Regions from separate parts of the Lysinibacillus sp. RS10 genome, predicted to be linked through region 4. Evidence: riboswitches for the same ligand, from Rfam matches in the RefSeq annotation. Region 4 holds a riboswitch; each other region holds the start of a gene.
The links. A riboswitch is a leader RNA that binds a small molecule or an ion and turns the genes downstream of it on or off. The one in region 4 is predicted to bind S-adenosylmethionine.
Positions count from the first base shown of each region.

Region 1: another riboswitch for S-adenosylmethionine. It lies ahead of metA (homoserine O-succinyltransferase); the one in region 4 lies ahead of ACB089_RS16285 (YezD family protein).
Region 2: another riboswitch for S-adenosylmethionine. It lies ahead of ACB089_RS00695 (cyclase family protein); the one in region 4 lies ahead of ACB089_RS16285 (YezD family protein).
Region 3: another riboswitch for S-adenosylmethionine. It lies ahead of ACB089_RS04170 (Na+/H+ antiporter NhaC family protein); the one in region 4 lies ahead of ACB089_RS16285 (YezD family protein).

Region 1 is NZ_CP167122.1:2,303,288-2,309,682, forward strand. It holds gene ACB089_RS11820 (amino acid permease) at 1-1,291, opposite strand, end outside; T-box leader at 1,371-1,622, opposite strand; gene ACB089_RS11825 (hypothetical protein) at 2,164-2,388, shown strand; gene ACB089_RS11830 (nucleotide excision repair endonuclease) at 2,455-2,826, opposite strand; SAM riboswitch class I at 3,030-3,140, shown strand; gene metA (homoserine O-succinyltransferase) at 3,259-4,194, shown strand; gene ACB089_RS11840 (endospore germination permease) at 4,276-6,243, opposite strand; gene ACB089_RS11845 (hypothetical protein) at 6,278-6,395, opposite strand, start outside.
Region 2 is NZ_CP167122.1:113,023-119,417, forward strand. It holds gene ACB089_RS00680 (hypothetical protein) at 268-468, shown strand; gene ACB089_RS00685 (Cof-type HAD-IIB family hydrolase) at 519-1,295, shown strand; gene ACB089_RS00690 (DedA family protein) at 1,440-2,036, shown strand; gene ACB089_RS00695 (cyclase family protein) at 2,089-2,826, opposite strand; SAM riboswitch class I at 2,945-3,048, opposite strand; gene ACB089_RS00700 (hypothetical protein) at 3,212-3,610, opposite strand; gene ACB089_RS00705 (SMI1/KNR4 family protein) at 3,751-4,302, shown strand; gene ACB089_RS00710 (MFS transporter) at 4,375-5,559, opposite strand; gene ACB089_RS00715 (winged helix-turn-helix transcriptional regulator) at 5,670-6,053, shown strand; gene ACB089_RS00720 (aldo/keto reductase) at 6,123-6,395, opposite strand, start outside.
Region 3 is NZ_CP167122.1:823,413-829,807, reverse strand. It holds gene ACB089_RS04190 (hypothetical protein) at 1-244, opposite strand, end outside; gene ACB089_RS04185 (hypothetical protein) at 699-977, shown strand; gene ACB089_RS04180 (hypothetical protein) at 1,273-1,524, shown strand; gene ACB089_RS04175 (hypothetical protein) at 1,548-1,742, shown strand; SAM riboswitch class I at 2,407-2,514, shown strand; gene ACB089_RS04170 (Na+/H+ antiporter NhaC family protein) at 2,623-3,903, shown strand; gene ACB089_RS04165 (DUF3427 domain-containing protein) at 4,144-6,395, opposite strand, start outside.
Region 4 is NZ_CP167122.1:3,173,268-3,179,662, reverse strand. It holds gene ACB089_RS16315 (hypothetical protein) at 1-240, shown strand, start outside; gene ACB089_RS16310 (Dps family protein) at 322-762, shown strand; gene ACB089_RS16305 (general stress protein) at 946-1,278, shown strand; gene ACB089_RS16300 (DMT family transporter) at 1,510-2,409, opposite strand; gene ACB089_RS16295 (LysR family transcriptional regulator) at 2,544-3,419, shown strand; gene ACB089_RS16290 (phosphopantothenoylcysteine decarboxylase) at 3,606-4,280, shown strand; SAM riboswitch class I at 4,612-4,707, shown strand; gene ACB089_RS16285 (YezD family protein) at 4,777-4,932, shown strand; gene ACB089_RS16280 (flavin reductase family protein) at 5,231-5,719, opposite strand; gene ACB089_RS16275 (VOC family protein) at 5,945-6,395, shown strand, end outside.

The DNA of each region.
Region 1 (6,395 bases), 870 kb from region 4:
CAACACGCATTTCTGGAATAAACGCCATTAACACAATAACCATTAATAAGAATGCAATGGCAATATACGTAGAAAGTGGATAAAGCGGAATTTTGAATTTCAGTTCGGCTACTTCCTCTTTCGTTTTTGACTTTCTAAATTTCAATTGTGCTAATAAAATAATCATCCAGCTTGTAATGACTGCAACAGTCGCAACAGCAGAAATATAGATGAACACTTTTTCAGGTACTACATAATTTAAGACAACCGCAATTAATAACACCGCTGAAGAAAATAATATCCCTCTACGCGGACTACCGTTTTTACTTACTGTTTTAAAATATTTTGGAGCGTTTTTTTGTACAGATAAGTTGTGTAGCATACGTCCTGAACCGTATAAACCACTATTAAACGCAGACATTGCTGCTGTAATTACAACAAAGTTAATAATGTGAGCCGCAGCAGGGATGCCGACGTAATCGAAAATTTGAACGAACGGGCTACCTTCTGAACCAACTTCGTTCCAAGGATAAATAACCATCATAACGCCTAATGCACCAATGTAGAAAATTAATATACGCCAAACGATGTTGTTAATAGCTGAAGGAATTGACTTGCTAGGATTTTTTGCTTCTCCTGCAGAAATACCAACTAATTCAACTCCACCGAATGAGAACATAACTAATACTAGTGACATTAAAATACCATGGAAACCGTTTGGCATGAAGCCACCGTGTGCCCATAAATTATCGAAGCCAATTGCTTCACCGTGGTTGCCAACACCGAAGAAAATAATGGCTAATCCTAGAACGATCATACCGATAATCGCAACAACTTTAATCATCGCAAACCAGAATTCGAATTCTCCGTAAGCTTTTACATTTGCTAAGTTTACAAGCGTCATAATAACAAGTACTACAAGGGCAGTTACCCATTGTGGAATATCAGGGAACCAGTAGTTAATGTATACACCGACTACTGTTAATTCTGCCATGCCAACGACAATCCACATGAACCAATACGTCCAACCAGATAAGAACCCAGCAAAGCGTCCTAAATATTTATTCGCGTATGTACTGAACGAGCCTGATACAGGTTCCTCCACTGCCATTTCGCCTAATGCACGCATAATTGTGAAAATAACTAATCCGCCAATTAAATAAGCTAGTAAAATAGATGGCCCAGCCATTTGAATCGTTGAACTAGAACCATAAAATAAACCGACCCCAATGGATCCGCCAAGTGCAATTAATTGCATGTGACGAGTACTTAATCCGCGCTTTAGCTGTGAATCTTGATGATTGTCTTTCATAATGTCTTACTCCTAATACGTTTAGATTTTCAAATACTTTGCTCAAAAAAGGAATAAAAAAACGCCCTTTTGGATTAACCAAAAGGACGATTCAACTCGTGTTACCACCTTTAATTTATAAGCAATTCACATTACTTACCTCAAGAAGTACGGTCATTTGACGATACTCTCGCACATGATTACGGGTGCTTACCGGCGTAGCCTACTTAGAATGATCTTTTCGGTACACAGCTCCAAGATGAATTCTCAATCGTTTTACATGCACCTCTCATCAACCGGTAACTTTCTGTTCGTAAAAATAATTGATACTATTTCTTTTCATAGCCTTTGTTCTATACAAATATTTTTGAATTGTTTTTTATTTTACAGAAAAAAATTATTTTGTCAATAAAAATTTCTTCATAACCCGCTTAAATTACATATGACATTTTACAATATAAATACAACTCACCACTTAAATATAAAAGCTAAAGGAAATATTTCAACAAATGTTAGTAAAGTTCTTTTAAAAATCTTATTCCACAATCTGGTCCGATTGTGGAATAAGAAAAGATTCTGCATATCAACACAGGATCTTTAATCAATCTTTTTTATAAAACTACAACATTTATAAAGACGTATGTTTTGTATATAAGTCGGAACCTCAACCACACGTTATGGTAATGAGCCTAAAATATAATAAATAAAAATAATTATGGCTGTTGCATGAAAGCGGGGATAAATAGTGAAGAAAATTATCATTTTATTCATGTTGACCTTAACTATCTTAGGAGCATGTAATACTTCCGCATTAAGTATTAGTGAAATTGCTGTTGTTCCAGATGAAGTGCAAAAGAAAATAATTTCCGATAATAAGCTCCAATTAATCAGTGATGGAAAAGACTTTTTACATTGTTGTTTATTCGAAAGGGATTGCACATGCTGATTTGGAGATACAGTGTGATATATTAAAAATAAAATTCGAAGAAATGAATCTATCCAACGATGTTGCTGAACAATATGTTTATAAAATTACAAAAGACCCTGAGCAGGAAATTATCGAGGTGTATATAAACGGCAAGTCCACACATTTTGATCATGTAATAACAGGTTTATAGGAAGAATAAGCCTAACGAAAAAAACCGAAACCCCCTTAAAGGAGATTTCGGTCTTTTTGCTAAAGATTAATAAAATACTTTATCAACATTGTATTTAGCACGGAATGAATTAATCGCGTATGTTTCGTAAATTTCACGTTCCATTGGATCTTCCACTTCATACACTTCAATTTTGAAAATTTCATTACGATGATTTTTCATCGGTGACACGTTGTCCTCAAAATGCTTTTTAATACGTTGACGAATTTTACGTGCTTTACCTACAAATAATAGCTCGTTCTCTTCGTTGTAGAATAAGAAAATGCCACCATTTTCACGTGTGATTTTATGGAAATCAATAAAACCATGGTATGGTGTGATTGGTACATCACCTGGCTTTAAATCTTGTTCGCGTTGGCGAATCACTAAATCTGGTTTTGGAAATTCAATTTTAATCAAACTTTTCACGTTCCTCTCTATTACTAAAGATATATGGTAACATAATTACGGCTTGTTTACCATAATATTTCATAGCGTCAACATGATTTGCATCAGGATTAGTGTTCATCAATTTAGAGAAGAACATGCATGTTAATTACAAAATATTCTATGTATTATTGATATTCTTAATTGTTCATGTTACAATTCTTTTTAATTAAATAATCTTATCAAGAGAAGCTGAGGGATTTGGCCCGATGACGCTTCAGCAACCTCTAACAAATGTTAGAAAGGTGCTAATTCCACCAAAGGATTTGTCCTTTGAGAGATAAGAGTGAACGTGGTTAAAATCCCTCTCATTCTATCTCAAATGGAATGAGGGGGATTTTTTTAATTTAGATCGACTTATAAAATTCTTTATATGTAGAGAAATACAAGAGAGGGGAATGCAAGATGCCAATTAATATTCCAAAAAATTTACCAGCTGGAGAACATTTACGTGAGGAAAAAATCTTCGTCATGGAAGAGGATAGAGCGAAAACTCAACAAATACGTCCGTTAAATATATTAATTTTAAATTTGATGCCAGAAAAAGAAAAAACGGAGCTACAATTACTGCGCTTACTCGGTAATACACCTCTACAAGTTAATATAACATTTTTAAACACAGCCACACATGAATCGAAAAATGTGAGCAAATCACATTTACAGCTATTTTACACGACCTTTCATCAAATTCGCCATCGTCGCTATGATGGCATGATTATTACGGGTGCGCCAGTTGAAAAAATGTCTTTTGAGGACGTGAACTATTGGCAGGAAATTGCAGAAATTATGGATTGGTCCAAGGAAAACGTGACATCGGTCCTTCATATATGTTGGGGCGCACAAGCAGCGTTATACCATCATTACGGTATTGGCAAAATTGAGCTCCCTGCTAAATGCTCAGGTGTTTATTCTCATGTCATTACGGATTTAACCGTGGATTTAGTTCGAGGCTTTAGCGATTTATTTACGGCCCCACATTCACGATATACTTCTGTTTCTATTGACGAAGTACGCAACCATCCTGATTTACGATTACTATCTTACTCAGGAGATGCTGGTGTCTTTATTGTGCAATCGAAGGATAATAAAAACATTATGATTACAGGACATCTTGAATATGATGCGACTACATTAGCAGATGAATATAGTCGTGATGTCGCAAAAGGTTTGGATATTGAGGTTCCAGTGAATTACTTCCCAAGTGATGATCCATTAAATGAACCGATTAATACGTGGCGTGCCCACACTCATTTATTATTTTCAAACTGGTTGAACTACTATGTTTACCAAGAAACACCATATGAATGGGATTTCGTTGATGAACTTGAATATCATATTTAGTTCATGTGTTCTGTAAACACTTAAATAAAATGATGACCTTGATCATATCAGGGTCATCATTTTTTAAATCCAAATATGTTGTTAGTTTTCTGACGGGTTTTCATTGGCAGATTCATTTTGACCTTTTGTAGTATTTCCGCAATTGCTATTAGTTTCATTCTGTATAGCATTTTGACTGTTGCTATTACTAGCATTATTAGAGGCATTTTGATTGTTATTATTACTTGCATTCGTAGTAGAATTTTGGCTGTTGTTATTACTAGCATTATTAGAGGCATTTTGATTGTTATTATTACTTGCATTCGTAGTAGAATTTTGGCTGTTGTTATTACTAGCATTATTAGAAGCATTTTGGTTGTTGTTATTGCTTGCATTATTAGAAGGATTTTGGCTGTTGTTATTACTTGCGTTATTAGAAGCATTATCGCAATTGCAATTACTTCCATTCTGTACAGCATTTTGGCTGTTGCTATTGCTAGCATTATTAGAAGCATTTTGGCTGTTGCTATTGCTAGCATTATTAGAAGCATTTTGGCTGTTGCTATTACTAGCATTATTAGAAGCATTTTGGCTGTTACTATTGCTAGCATTATTAGAAGCATTTTGGCTGTTGTTATTACTTGCGTTATTAGAAGCATTTTGGCTGTTGTTATTACTTGCGTTATTAGAAGCATTTTGGCTGTTACTATTGCTTGCATTATTAGAAGCATTTTGGCTGTTGCTATTACTAGCATTAGTAGAAGCATTTTGGCTGTTACTATTGCTAGCATTATTAGAAGCATTTTGGCTGTTGTTATTACTTGCGTTATTAGAAGCATTACCGCAATTGCAATTACTTCCATTCTGTATAGCATTTTGGTTGTTGTTATTACTAGCATTATTAGAAGCATTTCCGTTATTACTACCACTTGCATTCTGTGGACAACAATTACAGTTTGTAGCATTTTCATTCCCTTGATTACCATTAATCTTACGAATTTTTGCGGCGATAAGTAGAACAATCGGTAACAAAACTGTTACAACACCAGCAAACAAAGGAAAAATTTCTTTATTATAAATATTTGAATGAACGATATTAGGATGAATAATTTGCGAAAAGCCAATAATTGTCATCCCGATTGGCACAATGAGCGGACGATGATCTTTGATATTACATATTTGTGCTATGCCGATAACGGAGGCATAAAAATACATAAACGTTTTAATAAAAATGGATATGATCCACATGGCTGCCATAATAACTTCAATGCGCTGCAAAAAATTCCCGATTGAAATTCTTTGGGCTAATGCATAGCTAGGAAATGTCCGATTAGAGGTGAGTGCTGGACCTAGGACAAGGATACATAGTGTGACGATGGTAATTAAAACAATGCCTCCAATAATTGTGCCGATATAAAATCCTTTTTGTGCTGATTTATGAACGTTGACAGCGGAAGGGAAGAGTATTAATAGCACGGCAAGAGGGAATGAAAAAATACTCATAAATCGTATAATACTTATTAATAATGATTTTTTTGATGTTTCCAATACTGGCTGTACATTTTCAAAATTGATTAATGGTGATATGAAAACTACAAAAAAAATAAAAATAAAGATAAACACCGGAAAAAGTATTTCTGCTGAACGTGCAAAGACTTCGATTCCTTGGAATGCAGCATAAATGATGATAATGCCAAACAGCAATGAAAAAGCTATTGAAGGCGACTCTGGCATCACTTCCGTAGACATAAAAGTCCCAATAAAATATAATAATTCACCTGCAGAAAAAAAAGTAAGAAGGATAAAACCCATTGCGGTCAGTTTTCCGAAAAAACGACCCAGTATTTTTTCATTCGCTTCTATAAATGTAAGTGTGGGGGTCTGATTTCCTAAAGAAACGAGTAGCTTCACTAAGAGTAAACTTAAACCGACACCGATAATAGTTGCGATCCATGCATCTTGCTTTGCTGCACTTGTTACACTTGAAGGGATAATTAAAATGGCTGTACCAATTGAAAAAAGAAGAGTAATGATTGTAAATTGTCTTGAACTAATGATTTCTTTTTCCATCATGAATTACCCCTTCTTTTTTTAGTTACTTCTTTTATTTTGACAGTGAGACAATGAAATCTTTAATTGGAGTAAAGATAAAGGTAATCAAGTCTATTGGGCTTGGAATTTTGAGATTTAAAGCAATGCTTATATTTATTGCAGTACCGATC
Region 2 (6,395 bases), 2.1 Mb from region 4:
TGTATATAAGTTGATTGGAGTGGAGACTGGGCGACTCCTTGGGGATTAGCGATAGAGGAACGAAGGCTAAGAGCATCACGTCCTGTGATAACGCCTTCGTGACCAACATCCTGTTGCCCCGAGACCCTGGAGCGCAGCGAAGCGGCTCATCGGACGCCCCCAGGAAGCTTTGCTCTGTGCGAAAGCGTAGTGCTAACGTAGCTGCAGCAACTGGGTTTTGTCTGTGCGAAAGCGAAGCGGCAGCAACAATGTTTTAACTGTGCGAAAGTGCAACGACAGCAACAATGTTTTATCTGTGCGAAAGTGCAACGACAGCAACAACAAATGTTTTATCTGCGCGAAAGCGAAGCGTCAGCGGCAAATGTTTTATCTGTAGCGAAAGCAAAGCGACAGCTACAAAGCGCCCAGTCGGAACGGAAATCAACCACACGTTATGTTGATGATCCTCTGATTAATGGAAATGGATAATAAATTTACACACCCGGTTAAAAATTATATAAAACGATAAGGAGCGAACGATGGATTATAAAATTGTATTCTTTGACGTAGATGGAACGCTTGTTAATTATGAAGATGGCTGTATTGAAGAAAGTACAAGGAAGGCTATACAACAATTAATAAACAAAGGAATTCGTATTGTTGCTGCTACAGGAAGACCTTTATCGATGTGCCAACAGTTAAGAAACATAGGAATAGAGACGTTTATTACGGCTAATGGCGCGTATGTTAAGCATCAAGATCAAGTAATACATAAAATACCTATTGCAAAAGAAATTGTCCAAGTAGTTAAGGCTTTTGCTGAAGAACATAAACAAAGTCTCTCGTTTTTTACAGAACAATTATCGATGAATAACGTCCAAGAGAAAGAGACATTAACAGCTATGCAAGAGACATTATCTTTGCTAGAGTTTCCCGTTATTAATGAAGATATTTTAACGCAAGAGGTATATTTAATGTGTCTATATGCCGATGAGGAGATAGAGAGAAGATATGCATCACAATTTCCTCAGTTATTGTTTAAAAGATGGCATCCGTACATTACAAATGTTTTGCAGCAAGATGTTTCCAAATCGATTGCTGTTCAAGCTGTACTAGATTATTTCAACTTGAGTCCTAAGGAAGCACTTGCTTTTGGGGATGGAGATAATGATATCGACATGCTGGAACAGGTTGGCTTTGGTATTGCCATGGGCAATGGTAGTGAAGCCTTAAAAAATGTCGCTGATTTTATAACGAAGAAATCAACTGATGGTGGTATTGAGTTTGCTCTACGTGAGCTACAAATAATAGTTTAAGAAAACTATATTTATAGCATGGACTAGCCACTATACGTTGGAGAAAACTTTATGAACGTTATAATACTCATAATATTGTCTACTTTGAGTTATTATAAAGCTAACATTGAAAAGAAAACATTATGCTTTAGGTGGGATGGATTTATGGCGCATCATGTGCAATCTCTTATTGAACATTACGGGTATTTTGGCATTATTCTTATCCTAATTGGAGGGATTGTCGGGCTGCCACTTCCTGATGAGATATTTTTAACCTATGTAGGGTATAGCGTATATCGAGAAACTCTCTCGCATATTCCAGCTCTAATCAGCGCTGTGGTAGGTGCGGCAGGGGGAATTACCTTAAGCTACTATATAGGCTATAGATTCGGGCTACCATTATTGCGAAAATACGGTCCAAAAATCCATATTACTGAACAGAAAATTGACGTTACTAAAAAATTATTTGCAAAAATAGGACCGATATTATTAGTAGTCGGGTATTTTATTCCTGGTGTACGTCATCTAACAGCATATATTGCGGCTATTAATAATTATCCTTTTAAAAAGTTTGCTTTCTTTGCTTATACGGGAGCAATTATATGGACATTTACTTTTATTACCTTAGGAGAAGTACTTGGGGAGGAATGGCGTTATGTTGGGTTATATTTATCCCGCTACAGTATGTATCTTATAGCATTGTTCATCATAATAATTTTGATCGTTTATTTTATTTTTAAAAAAAGGAATTCACCTAAATAAAAAGGGTCTGAATCAATACCTATCATGGATTGATTCAGACCTATTGCTATTTTTAAGGCACTATTGCAAATGAACGCACAGGGAATCCAGAGGCCTTTTCAGGTTTTGGTACAATATTGAAAATAACAGCACCTTTAGGAGGTAACTTATCCAAATTTGTCATAAGCTCAATTTGGTAAGTATCTTGCTCAAGCACAAAATATTCGCCATCTAACTTACCGTTTTTACGAAAATCAGCTGCTGCATCCGTATCAAAAGTTTCGTGACCAATAGCACTAACTTTTCGTTCGTTGAATAAAAATTGTAATGCTTCTAATCCCCAGCCAGGAATATGATTATTACCATCTGCATCTTTGTTGCTGAAAGCCTCTTTATCTGGCCAACGTTTACTCCAATCAGTACGAAGCGCAACAAAGGTACCTGCTTCAATTTCCCCGTATTCAGCCTCAAAGTCAAGAATATCTTGGATACTTAATGCGTAGTCGTTATTCAATTCGGCTGCCTTAGATTGATCAATAACGATCAGTGGTAGGACTAGTTCTTTTAACGCCAATTCGTCTAAAAAGCGTGTATCTCGCACAAAATGGATAGGTGGATCGATATGTGTTCCATATTGCCCAGGGAAAGAGAATTGTTGCGCAAAGAAACCATCCTCATGGGAAAATAATGTTTCAAATTTTGCATCATCAAACATAAAGAAATGAGGTGAATTAGGACCAAATGTATGTGTTAAATCTATCCATTCTTTCGATTTCAATAGTTGAAGTGCTTGTAAAAGGTCGTTTGTCATAATATTTTCCTGCTTTCTTGTAATTATTTTTGGATGCTTAGACTTTGTTTACTAGCGAAAATAAAAAAGAGCCCTCCTTGTAGAAAGAGGACCCTTGTGCAAAGCAACTAAGTAAGTCTTCTCATCTTCAAGGCTGATTTCGCCAATTGGAATTAGCACCATACCTATAGGCTGGTTGCTGAGACATCATAGGGCCAATCCCTCCGTCTCTCTTGATAAGAAAAAATATAAGAATTTTCAGAAATAGATTACGAATACTTTAGCATATTTATTTATAGTTTACAAGTCCAATAGGGATACATAGTTAAAAAATTTCCAGAACCTTCAAAGTGTCATTTATAGTAATTTAAATAGACAACACATAGTCCCCACTCTTTAGTGGATTTCACCAAGTCAAATTTACGGTTAGCTTACAACAGTCACTGTCAGTAAATAGTATACGGATTCCATCTGGTGTATAGTTAGTTTCGAATTTGATGGTAATACCTGTTGACGCAATTAATTTTTCAACTTCTGTTTTATTTGACAGTTGTGCTGCGTTCATAAGATCATGGGCAAATTGCTCGGATTCATCAATTTTATCCGTCAGTAATTGTGCTTGCTGCATAATAACCTTAATCCGTTTCGCAGAAGTCTTCAATTTATTTATATTGACGGGTGGGAATGGATTGCTGTTTGCTGGGTTCGTCGGCATTGCTAGATATCTTGAAGGTTGTTGAGTGGCCATTGCCCATGTTGGATAATAGTTAGGGTAGACAAAATACGGATAAGGATTGTAATACAACTAAATTCCTCCTATCCTATAGTTGATACCTTATCTTATGTATAAAAATGTTTTCGGTGTTAGTGACTGATGTGAAAAACCTAGTACTGTAGGGGAGTAGGGAGAAAAGATTTTACTCTGAGATAAAAAGGGGTTTAAAGATGAATATTCGTGAGTATATAAAAAAAGGTTTTGAAGTTTACTACGAGCACTATAATCAGGTTTCAGAAGATGGATTTTGCAGATGGATGCGTCCAGATGTTCCTGTTGAGATGAAATTAGCAGATATTGATGAAGAATGGTCAAGATGGAAGATGGTCCCTTCTGTAGTAACGGAAGATGATATTCAAGCTTTAGAAAAAGAGTTCGGACTTCCATTTCCTGAATGGTATAAAGCCTTTATTTCAACGTATCACCATTATTTTGATGTCATACCGGAACAAAGTGTTGATGAACCTTTAAATAACGTTAGAGATATGTATAATCCATCGTTATGTAGTTTAGGATATCTTCCGTTTTCATGGGATGAAGAGTATGGAAAAATAATTTGCATTGATTTAAATGACAATGCAGATGAAGAGACTTGTGCAATATATGAAATTGATCATGAAATTTTATTTGATGATAATGCCGATATTCAAGCGTCATTAGACTATCTATATCCAAATTTTAAGGCGTACTTTGATGCTACGTTCCTTAAATATGGTGAATAACAAAAGGAAGCCCTGGCTATTGTTAAGGCTTCCTTTCATCATTTTTATTCTAATACATACAAAGTAAGGGATCTATTGCTTCTTTCTATCAAAGATTAACCATAGGAACGTAGTAACCGCGGCAATCATCACCATACCGAATCCGTATATAGGAGTATGAGCTAATGATTGGTGGCGAACAATGATTCCTCCAATGTACGATCCTAGAAAAATACCAATGTTAAAGGCTGAAATATTTAATGCTGAAGCCATTGAAATAGCTGATGGTATATATTTTTCTGAAAGCTGAACGGCATAAAGCTGTAATCCCGGTACATTCATAAACATAAATAGCCCCATCATAAAGACCATTATTAATCCAACGATTGATGATTCTAAAAAGAAGTTGATGCCGAGTAGTGCTAATGCTAAGCCTATAAAGATAATAAAGATAGAACGTAAAGGGTTATTATTCGCAAAACGACCACCTAATGTATTACCGATGGCAACACAAATACCATATATAACCAAGATCACGACAATTGCCTTTGGTGAGTAGCCCATATACTGCTCTAAAATAGGAGAAACATAGGTGTATACAACGAATGCGCCACCATATCCAATTGCAGTAATAAAGAGAATTAAGAGCATTCTTATATTCCCTAATACTTTCCCGATATCTCGAAAAGATATTGGATTCCCTTTAGATAATTGACTAGGTACAAGCAGGGCATTACTAATTAATCCAATAATACCTATGATAACTATGAAAATAAACGACATTCGCCAATCGGTTACTTGTCCAATAAAAGTTCCTAGTGGTACACCAGTCACAGTTGCTAATGTTAGTCCTGTAAACATAAAAGCTATTGCACTTGCTCGTTTATTAGGTGCCACAACATCTGCAGCTATAACAGAGGCAATGGACATAAACACACCATGTGCCAATGCTGCAATAACACGCCCAGTTAGTAGTAATGAGAATGAGGGTGCTAAGGCTGCAAGTAAGTTACCGATAATAAACAGCACCATAACGAGCAGTAACACATTTTTGCGACTAAGGCGCGATGTTAATGCTGTTAAAAGTGGTGCACCAATAGTTACACCTAGTGCATATATGGATACGGTTAAACCCGCAGTACTTAAAGTTATATCAAAATCTTTTGTAATTAATGGAAGCAGTCCGACACTTATAAATTCTGTAGAGCCGATACCAAATGCACTGATTGCAAGTGCGAGTAATGTTAGTTTGGCATTCGGCACTTTTGTATCTTTCATTCTAATAATATCTCCTTTGATTTTTTTTATAGTATATAGTAATATTCATATACACCTAAAAGTTATATAGGGTACTTTTAGTTACTTTTGAATATTACAGGGGGTTTACAATGAAAAAAGTTTATAATATTGGTGTTGAAGCCACTCTTGAAGTCATAGGGGGCAAATGGAAACCTATTATTCTTTGTCATCTTAACCACCATGGTAAGATTCGTACGAATGAATTTCGCCGATTGATTCCAGGCATTTCGCAAAAAATGCTAACGAGCCAATTACGTGAATTAGAGCAGTCTGGGTTAATTAATCGCAAGGTTTTCAATCAGGTACCGCCAAAAGTTGAATATTCGCTAACACCTTATGGTCAAGAGATGGACCCCGTGCTGAACATGCTTTGCACTTGGGGTGAAAAACATATTGAAATGCTACAAGATAAAGGTGAAGATGTACTGTTAATGCAACGTGATGAAGATATCGCGATTAAGCATACATCTTAAATAGATTGGAAAGAGACTGTCTAAGAGAAGAAAATAAGACAGTCTCTTTCACGTTTACATAGCTATCGTTTACATGACAAAATCAAACTCATCTGGGTTTGGTCCAACACGTTGATCTAGATTCATGGCGTTAATGATTGCCATCTCTTCATCAGTTAGTGTGAAATCAAAAATATCAGCGTTTTGAATCATACGTTCTTTGCGCACAGATTTTGGAATTGTGACGATACCATTTTGAATATCCCAGCGCAAGATAACTTGAGGATTTGATTTCCCGTATTTTTCAGCTATTTTTGAAATAGTTTCATTATCAAGAAGTCCACCTTGCATTAATGGTGCCCA
Region 3 (6,395 bases), 2.3 Mb from region 4:
GCCATTCATCGACCAACTCTTCATCTGTATCTAAATCCGTATCATTTTTAGGTAAAAAACAAATCTTCTCTTTAGATACTCGTCCATCTTTTTTAACCATTTCAAAATTAAAATAGTCCGAACCATCCAAATCAAAACTTAGTAATATCATTTCATCTAGCATGGAAAAACTACTGTTCTTCGGTAACAATAACTTTCGATAAATCTCCGGTTTTTTCTTACTTTCAATATGCAACTGGATCATTGTTTTACCTCCTACTTCTACTTGTTATAGCTATTCTGATGAGTTCGGTATAATCTTCACTCATATACAAATGTATTCATCTCTTGCGCTATCTCTTTATTGATTTCAACTTTGTAGCTATTCCATATGCGAATCACTCTTTATTCACTTTACTGGCAATCTCTTCATTCTGCAACACTTCAAACTTCATCCCAACCAATTGCTACACATCTCAATATCTGTTGCATTAATTGTACAAAACACCCTAAGTGTTGTGCTAGCAACAGCTACGTATTGTAATTACAATATTCACATTTTAGAAAGCTGAGATTAACCTTCCGACTTTTCTCAATTTTTGTTTAATTAATAACAAAAATTGATTTTTAAACTTTTACAGCCAATGGTATGGTACTAATAGTAGGGGAATTTTATATTATACCTTTCCAAATTCACGGAAGAAGAGTAGGAGGAAAAGATGAAAAAATCTTATAAAATGATCGTTGCTATTCTTTTGAGTATTTTCACTTTTACTTCAATTACATTTTTAGGAACTATTGCTATTGTGTTATCTAATGTTGAATTTTTTAATTTTCAATCTACGTTTTTTGGTCTAGATATTGTTTATGTTCATATTCAAGATAGTGTATTTAAAGCTAATGTAACATGGACAGGTGTACTAATATTTGGTCTTTTAGGAGGTGTTATTCAACTTCTTATTAATAAATTTAGTAAATCAGCTAACCACGCATATTGATTAAATAAATCAGCCAATCTTCATTCGTAATAAAACGCCAAAGTTTCATTAATACGACAAGCGCCATTACGAGAAGGATTACATGTCGACTATGACTATAAATAAGAAAAAGTTGAATGAAACTGGAGTTCTAATTTACCGAGTAAAATAGGTCCATTCGGTGCTGCTTTAATATTATATCCATATGAATAGGAGTGGTTAGAAGCACAAGATAATAATAGAAAAATTTAATTCTATAAAAAGGGTATCAATTCTTTGATATCCTTTTTTAACCTTTTAAAAGAAGGTGAAAACTTTGGGTTATGTGTTAATAAATACATTTATTTTATTACTTATTATTTTATTTGCTGAATCATTAATGTATTTAATTACAATAAAAAATACAAAATTAAAAAGCATTTTAACTTATATAGTAATGGCAGTAATAGCGTTTATCACCAGTCAATATATACCTAATGATTTTAAGGAATTTACAAAAACGTTTGCTAAAGCATTTTTAATTTTAGCAATAGTATCTTTATTTTACAAAAATACCAATATTAATTAAAATGGAAGGACTAAATATCGACTATGACTACTAACAAGAAAAAGTTGATTGAATCCGGAGTTGTAGGTCAATGGAGTAATGGATTTTATGTAGCATTAGCCTATGGAATGTTATTCGTTTCTTTAATGCTCGTAACAGACAAAGAGCTTACAATTAATGTTTTAGCTATACCCGCTTTAGTTTTATTTTTAGTTGTTAGCGTTACTGAATATTTGTGACGAGAGACGGAAAAAAAGATATGCCTCAATGGATTATAGTGGGAGCATTTGTTATTGCTGTTCTTACTGCAATAGGTATGACGGTTATTTCAAACTGAGGGAGTGAGAAGATGCTACATAATAAAATAAAATATATCGGATTTTTAGCTATGCTTATATTTGGAGGCATTTTTATTTTCAGATGGTTTCTTCGAGATGAATTATTATTAGATCAATTAATTGGTTTTGTGGTAGGTTCTATTCTTTTTATAGTGTCTTTTTTTGTTAAAAGAAACTAAATCAGTCTAGTCGTCTCTACGATTACTATTGAGCTTTTTAAATATATCTCTTTACAATAGATGATTACTTTTTTTTGCTTCACATTTTCTATACCTTCAATTTCTGCAAATGCACCTACATCTTTGTCATTCTCCTGTATTAACAATCTAATTGCCTATCGTCGTGATAGATGGTTCTATGATTACACCAATATTTTTAACATCTTAATTTAGCACTTCATGAATCGCTCCTCTCTTTTTTTACCATAGTCGCCTTAAAGCGAATTTTCTTTCTTAAAAAAATGTTTTTATGTTCTCTGAAATAGTATTTAATTAAAAACATGTTGCAAATATAGATGTTTTATTATAGTATTTCATTATTGTGCAAAAAAATAATATATTTTTTCTTCTTATCAAGAGAGATGGAGGGACTGGCCCTATGATATCTCGGCAGCGGAACTTTGTGATTAAGTTACTGTGCCAAATCCAGCAAGCAATGGCTTGATAGATAAGAGGAGTGTTTTATAAATATAAGACCTCTTCTTGTTATTTCAAGAAGAGGTCTTTTTTTAGAAAAAAAATGGACAAGGATGTATCCATTTTTAAATTTTGGAGGTAGAACAATGAAGAAAGAGAATCCATGGGCGCTGATCCCATTTGTTGTTTTTTTAGTTTTATTTATTGGTTCAGGGGTTATTACAGGTGATTTTTATGCCTTTCCTGTCATTGTAGCCATTGCCATTTCGGGCGCTGTGGCTCTGGCGATGAATCGAAAAGAATCGTTTTCGCGGAAGGTTGATATTTTCTGCAAAGGCGCAGGAAATTTAAATGTCATGCTGATGGTTGTTATTTTTCTTTTGGCTGGGGCCTTTTCAGAGGTAGCAAAAGGTATGGGGGCTGTGGACTCCACTGTTAACTTTGCTTTATCGGTCATTCCGCCAAACCTGCTTGTCGTAGGCTTGTTCATCATTGCCTGCTTTATCTCCCTGTCAATGGGTACATCGGTGGGAACGATTGTTGCACTGGCGCCGATTGGAGTTGGGATAAGCGAGCATATCGAACTTTCCATGGCTTTAGTAATGGCAGCGATTGTCGGCGGTTCGATGTTTGGCGATAATTTATCCATTATTTCAGATACAACCATTACTGCCGTTCGTTCACAAGGCGCACAAATGAAGGATAAATTTAAGGTGAATTTTTGGATTGTGTTACCGGCAGCTGTTGTAACGAGCATTATTTTAGGGGTTATCACAATGGGGGAAACCGCACAAGTAGAACATTTAAGCTATAGTTGGGTAAAAATTGTTCCCTATGTTTTAGTTATTATTTTAGCGTTAGCTGGCATGAATGTTTTCTTTGTTCTGGCATTTGGGATTGTTCTCGCCGGTGCTGTGGGCTTAGCGGATGGCAGCTATCACTTAATGAGCCTTATGCAAACGATTGGCGAAGGAATGTCAGGCATGTATGAAATGGCATTTCTTGCAATATTAATCGCTGGAATGGTGGAGGTTATTAAGTTTAACGGAGGAATCGACTTCCTGCTTCACCTTGCGACACGAAGAATTAAATCAAAAAAGGGTGCTGAATTTGGGATTGCCGGCCTTGTGGGTCTAACTAATTTATCTACAGCCAATAATACGATTGCTATTTTAATTGCTGGTCCACTTGCAAAAAATATTGCTGATCAGTATGAGATTGAGCCAAGAAAGTCCGCAAGTATATTAGATATTTTCTCCTGTACGGTCCAAGGTCTTCTCCCATACGGAGCCCAATTCCTGGCAGCCGCAAGCGTAGCCGGAATATCGCCAGTGAGCATGCTACAATACTCTTTCTATCCGATCTTGATAGGAATTTGCGGGATCATCGCTATCCTTATTGGATACCCGAAACAAAAGAAAGCCTGAGCTTCATCACTTTAGAGTGACAGGTGTGGCTTTAGAAAATATTGATTTTACATTGAAAATAATCCAATTGTTTTGAAAGAAAGATTAATCAAAACGATTGGATTTTTTTATTTAAGGCTATTCTTTTTTGATAAAAAATTTTAATAAGGTTGATTAAATGATATTCAAGAATTTTACCCCTTAATTTCCTCGTATTTAAGAGAAAAACCCGAAGCAATTAGTTCACTTCGAGTTTAACTTTCATTCATCTACTAAATAACGGTAGATATCATAATGTACAGGTTGCTCTAGTACCAAATTCATCGTAACGACTGATAGATTATTTCCTTTTCCATCAGGCATTTTTTCGTTTTTTGCACTACCATCTGCAATGTCTGCTTGGCCCAGGTAATAAAAATCTGTGCCTTCACCGTCATCTTTTTTCGTAAATAGATGAATTTTCATCCCTGACTCTTTATAAGTTAAGATGTTCTTTACTTCAACGGAATCCAGCGTTAAACGATTACGAGTGAACCATCTAAATAGTTCGGGTGCTAAAAATTCATCACCATAAGCTTGGCTTGTTTCGACTTCATCCTTTTTATGATACGTAACAAAGATTGGACAAGTGTTATGTTTTGAGCGGTAACCGTAAATAGTTGATGAATCATCATGCGGCCAGTTCAATAATCGGCAAGCATCTCTACGGGAATATTTCTCATATAACGTCATTGCTTTTGATTTATCATACTTTTGATTTTTAACATAAGCACATTTTACAATATCCTCAATATATCCTTTAAAATTTGAATCTCTCACACTCTCTTGAATTTCCTTATTAAATTGATAGTGTCCATCAACGATTTCAATAATAGGCTTAAATTTATACTTTTTCACATCATTTTGAACATGGAATTTTAGTGAGAACATGTTTTCAACGGATTGAATTGTTGCATCATCTGCATATGTTCCAAATTCTTTTAATCTTTGAACGAAAGACTCTCTGGAAATTGATTCATCATAAAGTAACGTTTCAATTAAAAGAATTTCGTGTACTCGTTTTCCATTCAAAAACTCTTTTGAAAACATTCCCAAAACAGAAAGTTCATATTCAGTGAGAGAAGGAATTGACTCCTTCATTTTCAATAAGAAATTATAGTAGTTATCGGAATAACCTACAATAACTTCAGGGTCGATTGAGTTTTGCTCAATAAAGTCAATGAGGAAAGGGATTCGACCCAAACGATTTTTCATTTCTGTATAAGCATCCCTTAATGTTTTTAATGTCGATAAATTTGTATTGTTAATAGCATCAAAAATCTTCTTTTTGGCAATTTCCTCAAAATTTATCGTTGACACGCCTTGTATATAGTCTGTATTTACCGTTTTTCGGCGGACGTTATCTTTGTTCATAGTTTGGTCCCCAGAGAGGGAAATAGGAATCAGATAGTTATTTTTATAGTTTCCGATAAAATCAATAATTGTTACATAATCTTTAGAATCGTGTTTACGTAGACCACGACCAAGCTGCTGTATAAATATAATGCTCGATTGTGTTTGGCGAAGCATTACTATTTGATTTAAGAATGGGATATCAATACCTTCGTTAAAAATATCAACCGTTAAAATGTGTTCGAGTTCTCCCTTATTCAATTTTTGAATTGCTTCTTCGCGCTCATTCTGTGAATTGTCACCAGTTAACCCAATCGTTTTTAAACCTTCACGGTTTAAAGCAGTAGAAAGTTCATGAACTTCCTCCTTGGACCTACAAAACATTAATCCACGAATACGATCACCAGAATAGCCATAATAATTAATCTTCTCAATAATGTGTTTTACACGTTCAGAAGATACTAATTTTTGTAGCTCTGTTGCATCATCAATAGTTAATCCATCTTTTTCATAGTCCAAAACACCAAAATAATGGAAAGGACAGAGCATCTCTTCTTCAAGAGCTGCTTGTAGACGGATTTCATAGGCGATGTTGTAATCAAACAACTCATAAATGTTGAATCTATCTGTTCGTTCAGGTGTTGCGGTCATACCAAGTAAAAAATTAGGAGTAAAATAATTGATAATTTTTAAATAGGATTCTGCACCTGCTTTATGTACTTCGTCTATCAACACATAATCAAATTGATCTTTTGCAAATTGTTGAAAGTAGCCATCTCTTGAAATTGTTTGTATCGTTGCAAATAAGTATTTAGCATGAACATCTTTTGAGGTACCGGAAAGAATGCCAAAATCATCTTCATGTCCACCAAGAATTTTCCGATAATCTTGCATCGCTTTCTTTAAGATTTGCTCACGGTGTACAATAAATAGCATTTTTTTAGGAGAAAAGCTTCGAACATCAAAAGCAGATAAATACGTTTTACCTGTACCTGTTGCAGAGATAATTAATCCTTTTCTAGCTCCTGTTGCACGAAGAGCATTTAATTGTTCCAGCGCAGCTGTCTGCATTTTATTTGGTTGAATGGCTAAGCTTTCAGCAAGCGCATTTGTTAAATATT
Region 4 (6,395 bases):
ATTTTGAATCTATATAAAGAGGATTTACCACCAACACTTGCTGGTGTTTTAGAATTAGAGAGACAGGAATGCTTTAAGCAAGGTATCGAACAAGGTATCGAACAAGGCATCGAACAAGGCATTAAACAAATAATTATTGGTTTGATTGAAAAGGGTGCTGAAGATGAGTGGATTGCTGAAGTTGCAAAGCTTCCAGTAGCAAAAGTACAAGAAATTCGTAAGGAGCTTAAATCCTGTTAATGAAAAAACTGTGCGTATAGCCAACATGCATTGTTACACATACTAAGGGATAGAACAAGTGACATAATTGGAGGAGAAATAATGACGCAAAACTTAAACAAACAATTGAATAAACTTGTCGCTACATGCTCGGTACTTTATACAAAATTGCACAATTATCATTGGTATGTAACAGGTAACGCCTTCTTTACACTACATGCAAAATTTGAAGAATTATATAATGAAACAACATTAAATCTAGATGAAATAGCAGAGCGCATTCTTTCGAAAGATGGCAGGCCTGTAGCAACTTTAAAAGAGCATCTTGAACTATCATATGTTGAGGAAGCGACAGGAAATGAGACAACCGAGGAAATGGTAGTTACAACCATTTCGGATTTCCAAAAGCTAATGAAAGCTTTAAACTCAACAATGGAGCTAGCGGCTGAAGAAGGAGACGACCGAACAGAGGATTTACTTAATGCCATGTTTCAGTCCCTTGAAAAGCATACTTGGATGTTAAAAGCATTCCTAGGTGGCTAATAACCAAAAGGTAAATAGTAAAAGAGGCAATGCATAACTTATAAGTAAGTGCCCATTGCCTCTTTTTTCATTTAATAAAAACGCCAAACCATTGTAACAAGACGTGAATAGGTAGCAAAATGTTTTTTTCTTGAAAAATAGGGTAAATACCTAGTAAGCCATATAAATTAGGAGGAATTGAACATGATGAATGAACAAAACTCACAAATTGAAGTGGCCCATACTAGGGAAGAAATGCTTCATATTTTAGAAAGTATGCGATTAAAAGCATTTCAAATAGAGGACATTCACATTATTGCAAAGGATCCAAGCAAATTAGAGGATGTAAAATGGGATACTGACGTTAAAACACATGAGGTAGGGAATTGGGTGGATCAATTTAAATCATGGTTTACTGGTGAATCAGCTGTAACAGAAGGATTAAAGAGATTTGATCTTACTGAGGGACAAACAGCATACTATGCTCAACTCGTAGAACTAGGTGCTGTTGTATTATTTACTGAGTGTGGGACTTAACTGAGTCTATGATGACATCAACTATTTAGAAAGATAATCATTATCGTCATGATCCGCTTAGTCCTCGTCTAACTGTACCAGAATCTACTCTTTATAATGTAGAAACTCCTGAATATTACGAGGAGCGTATGTATGAATGAGGCAGAACAAATTTGAAGATATCCACACAATACAAAAAACCGAGTGAATGTACATGCATCACTCGGTTTTTTGTATTGTGTGGATTCAATATTAATGAATAGCTTTCTCATGTTCTTGTTTTTTAATAAAGCGTAAAACATGAAGATGCTCTAATTGCGCAACAAGGTTACCAATCAGAATAAAACTACCACCAATTAATAATTTTATCGTTATTCCTTCGCCGATAAACATCATTGCAAACATCGCTGCAAAAATCGGCTCTAAAGAAAAAATAAGTCCTGTATGTGTAGCAGAAGTATACTGTTGTGCAACAGTTTGTCCTACGAAGCAAAATGCACTACAAATGACACCTAGCCCTATAATGGCAATCCATGCAGTCGAGGTACTTGGAAGTGTTGGTGTTTCAAAAATGAATGTTAAGATAAGTGCATAAAGTCCTGCAAAACCAAGCTGGTAAATACCATAGGAGATTGATTCTACGTTTTTTGTAAATGTACTATTTAATAATAAGTAAATTGAATAACATAGTGCTGCGATGGCTACTACAATATCCCCTTTTTGAAAGGAAACTGAGCCATGAGTAGTTAAAATTGTAATGCCAATCATTGTGCAAATGATCGCAAAACTAACTGCTTTTGAAGGTAATTTTTTTTCAATAAAACTGCTAAAAATAGGTACTAAGACAACTGTTAAACTTAAAATAAATCCAGCGTTGGATACCGAAGTTGTTTCTAGTCCGATTAAGCTAAGAGCGAACACAATGAATAATAGTAACCCTTGAATAGCTGCATATTTTAATGTTTTTGCATCGACCTTAATTATTCGTTTATAAAAGATAATACCTGCTGCCAAAAATGCGATGATACAACGCAACGCCACCACATTATAAACTGCCATTGTTTCAAGTCCCATTACCATAAAGGTATAAGATAATCCCCAAAACATTGTCACAATAACCATCAATAAATTTGCTTTTCCCTGGATCCCCATTGTGCCCACCTACAATCTGTGTACTAAAACAGTTTTCATTCTAAAAATTACTATATATCTTGTATTGTGATTAGTAAAACGAATGTTTATAATGATTAGTATTAAAAAAATTCATGTATATAGAGGGACAGGCAATGAGTTTAGTGAAATATGAGATTTTGAATAAAGTGGCTGAGGTAGCAAGCTTTACAAAAGCAGCAGATGCTTTAGGTTTAACTCAATCCGCTGTAAGTCATGCTGTTTCAAGTTTAGAAAAGGAGTTCGGCTTTGCGCTCATTCATAGAAGCCGCGCGGGTGTCACGTTAACGAGCGAAGGGGATACCATGTTAAGAGCAATGAGACATGTCCTTGATGCAGAGGAATTACTACAACAGGAAGCTGCACATATACTTGGTGTTACTCGTGGAAAAGTGCGAATTGGCGTCATCTCAAGTATTTCCTCAAACTGGATGCCTGAAATTGTTCGTATTATGGACAATCAATTTCCTGGCATACAAGTCGAAATGCGAGAGGGAGACTATTATGAAATTGAACAATGGCTACTGAGTGGGGAGGTTGATGCTGGATTTTTAAATGGTCAAAAGTCTGGGCAATTTCAATATATCGAACTCCAGCAGGATCCATTGTTGTGTATTGTCTCCGATAAAAGTCTACTTTATGATAAAACAGAAATTGATATAGTGGAATTAGAAGACATGCCATTTATCATGACTTCTTATAAAGGGACAAATGATGTAAAAGTACTTTTAGAGCAATATCACGTAAAGCCAAATATTCGTTTCGAACTATCAGAAGAGGTAGGGATAATTTCGATGATTTCTCACCAGCTTGGCATTAGTATTTTACCGAAATTAGTTACGAATAACTTGCCTACTACGATAAAAGCCATTCCTTTAAAACAAGGTGGTTATCGTACAATTGGAATAGCAATGAAACACCAGGCATCACCCGTGACCAAAAAATTTGCGGAAATATTAAAAACCTGGTTGAAAGAACAAAATATGGAATAATTTTAGCTCATCACCGAAAGTTGTACCCAGTCGGAACGGAAATCAACTACACGTTATGGTGATGATCCAAAAATTTTGAGCTAACTTATAGAGAAGAGCAATATGCCCTATAAAAACAACATTGAAGCTTAACATATCCTTAAGTTAAAATAGTATTTGTATATTTTTTAGAAAAAAGGTGAGTGTATGGGGACATTACGAGGTAAGACCGTACTCATTACAAGTGGGGGAACGCTTGAAAAATGGGACCGTGTGCGAGGGCATACGAATTTATCAAAAGGGTCGATGGGCTGTTATTTAGCTGAGGCGGCACTAGCGGCTGAAGCTAACGTCTTGTATATGCATGGTTATTTCGCACAACTTCCGACAAACAAAGATAAAATGCGTACCATTCGATTTGAAGGTATAGAGGATTTAGGCGAGAAAGTTCGACAGGCTGTTCAGGAAGAACAGGTGGATATCGTTATTATGGCGGCAGCTGGCTCAGATTGGCTCATTGATAAAGTATATGACCAATCCGGAAATTTAATGGAGGAAGCAGGTAAAATGCCATCTGACGAGCCACCTATCATTCACTTTAAAAAGGCACCTAAAGTATTAGGTCAGATAAAAGAGTGGCAACCGAATGTTACTTTAGTGGGCTTTAAACTCGAGGCAACAGATGATGAGGAATTTTTACTGTCTCGCGCACGTCTACGGATGGAATCGGCTAACGCTCAGTTTATGGTAGCAAATAGCTCGCAGTCATTATATGGTGGAGATGAGCCACATTGGATTGTACCAGCTAAAGGCGAACCAACAAAGGTAGTGGGCAAGCAACAAACAGCGAAAGCATTAATAGATTTTTTACAAAATACGTAAAGTGAAAACTGTGTAGAGAAAATGATCTGCACAGTTTTTTTGTTTTGTTTAAATTATTTAGTGAATATTTAAAAAGAAGTTGTATGCGTTAGGTTTTCTGAAAATGCATTTCATTCTGTAATAAGTGAATGGTGGGAGTAATACTGCCTTTTAATACGGAATAAAATAACTTGTGTATAGTAAGCTTCAAGGAAAATAAACGTCTTAACTAAAATATTCGAACTTTAAATAATCCTTTTTACTTAATTACAAAGTATTCGACTAGGAATTGTAATATTTATATTGACAATAGGTTTTCTGAATTATAGAATTATTTCCAAGAAACATAATACTCTTATCGAGAGAGGTGGAGGGACTTGGCCCAATGAAGCCTCGGCAACCAATAGTGTAGGTGCCAAATCCAACAGGGCTATCTGAGAGATAAGGGGGCTATAAATCAATTTGATGCGTTGGCCTCTTATGTACAAAAAGTATGTAAAAAGAAGGGGTGTATCGGATGACTCAACAGGCAAAGATCGATGACAAAAAGCTAGAGGCAATTGCAAAGGCCATTCAGAATTTAGAATATGGAGAAGTGAACATTACGATTCAAGACGGTGTCATTGTTCAGATTAACAGACTTGAAAAGCAGAGATTTCCACAGAAAAAGTAAATAATAGGATGTCAGTTTGCTAGATATTTGAAGGCCACAAAGAAAGCAGGGATTATTTTCTTTGCTTATTTGTGGCTTTTTTTGGAAGTTAGCCAGAGGTGCTGGATTATTGTAGAGGTCCTGCTGTGCAGTATCTCCGTTAAAATTGAACATTCTTCTTTAAGATATCGACATTAATAGCGTTTCATCATATGGCTCAATCTTCAGCAATTGTTTATGATACAAAAAAACAGGAGGATTACGATGAACCATCCTGTTTTTACATGTAGTCAATTCTAATTGCTTATGAGATAGTATCTTAGCTATAAAAACTTTTAGGGATTTCCCCAATATGTCTACGATGATAGAGTAGGGGCTCCTTTTGTGCATGATCAATGGCTAGGACCTGCCCAATAAATATCGTATGGTCTCCTGCATCGATTTGTTGAAAGGTTGTGCATTGTAAAGTGGCTACAGTATCGTGTAAAACCGGTAGACCATGAACGGAAGTTGACCACTTTGCCTGAGCAAAACGATCTGGGATTTTACTTGAAAATAGTGTACATAAATGTTCTTGATTGCTCGCTAAAATATTCACAGCGAACTTTTTAGCTGCTGTAAAATATGGATGAAGCTGTGATTTTTTATCGAGCGACCATAAAATAAGCAGTGGATCTATGGAAACTGACGCAAAGGAATTGACAGTTAAGCCAATAGGTTCATCAGCGTCATTACAAGCTGTGACAACCGTAACGCCTGTTGGATAATTACCCAATGCTAGTTTAAAAGCAGCTACTTTGTCTGTCATTCTAATCACCTCTTGTTATTTTATGTGAATATAACATCGATTTACCTAAATGAAAAACTTTTTTCTTTGATGATCAGCAAATAGTAACTTCCTTGCTGAGCATCTTGAAATAGTTAGCATAAAATATAGCAACTTCTTAACAAATTGAATATTCTTAATTTTATTTTAAACCAACAAAACTAACAGGTAAAGTATATAATGGTGGGAGAAAAAAGGGGGGTAGTCATGACTTTATATTTTGACCATCTAGTTCATCAAGTTCAATCACCAGACAATGCAAAGGTTTTTTTAAACAAACGTAATATCCATACAGTTAACGGCGGTCAACACACAATGTGGGGGACATATAATGCGCTAAGCTACTTTGGATTAAACTATATTGAGCAAATAGCAATTTATGATCGTCATTTATTTGAAAATGCAGCGGAATTGCCTTATTCCCTACACTATACGTTTAAGCGGGCGCAGGAGCATTATGGATTTTCACGAATTGCATTACGTACAAAAAATATTGAAGAAGAAGGACAACGTTTGCGTGCACTTGGTTTTGAGGTGTATGGTCCTGATGCTTGCAGTCGAACAAGACCAGATGGCTCCGTCATAGAATGGAAGCTATTGCATTTTGGGAAGTCAGAGCAGGCAATTGATTTTCCTTTTTTAATCGAGTGGGCTGCTG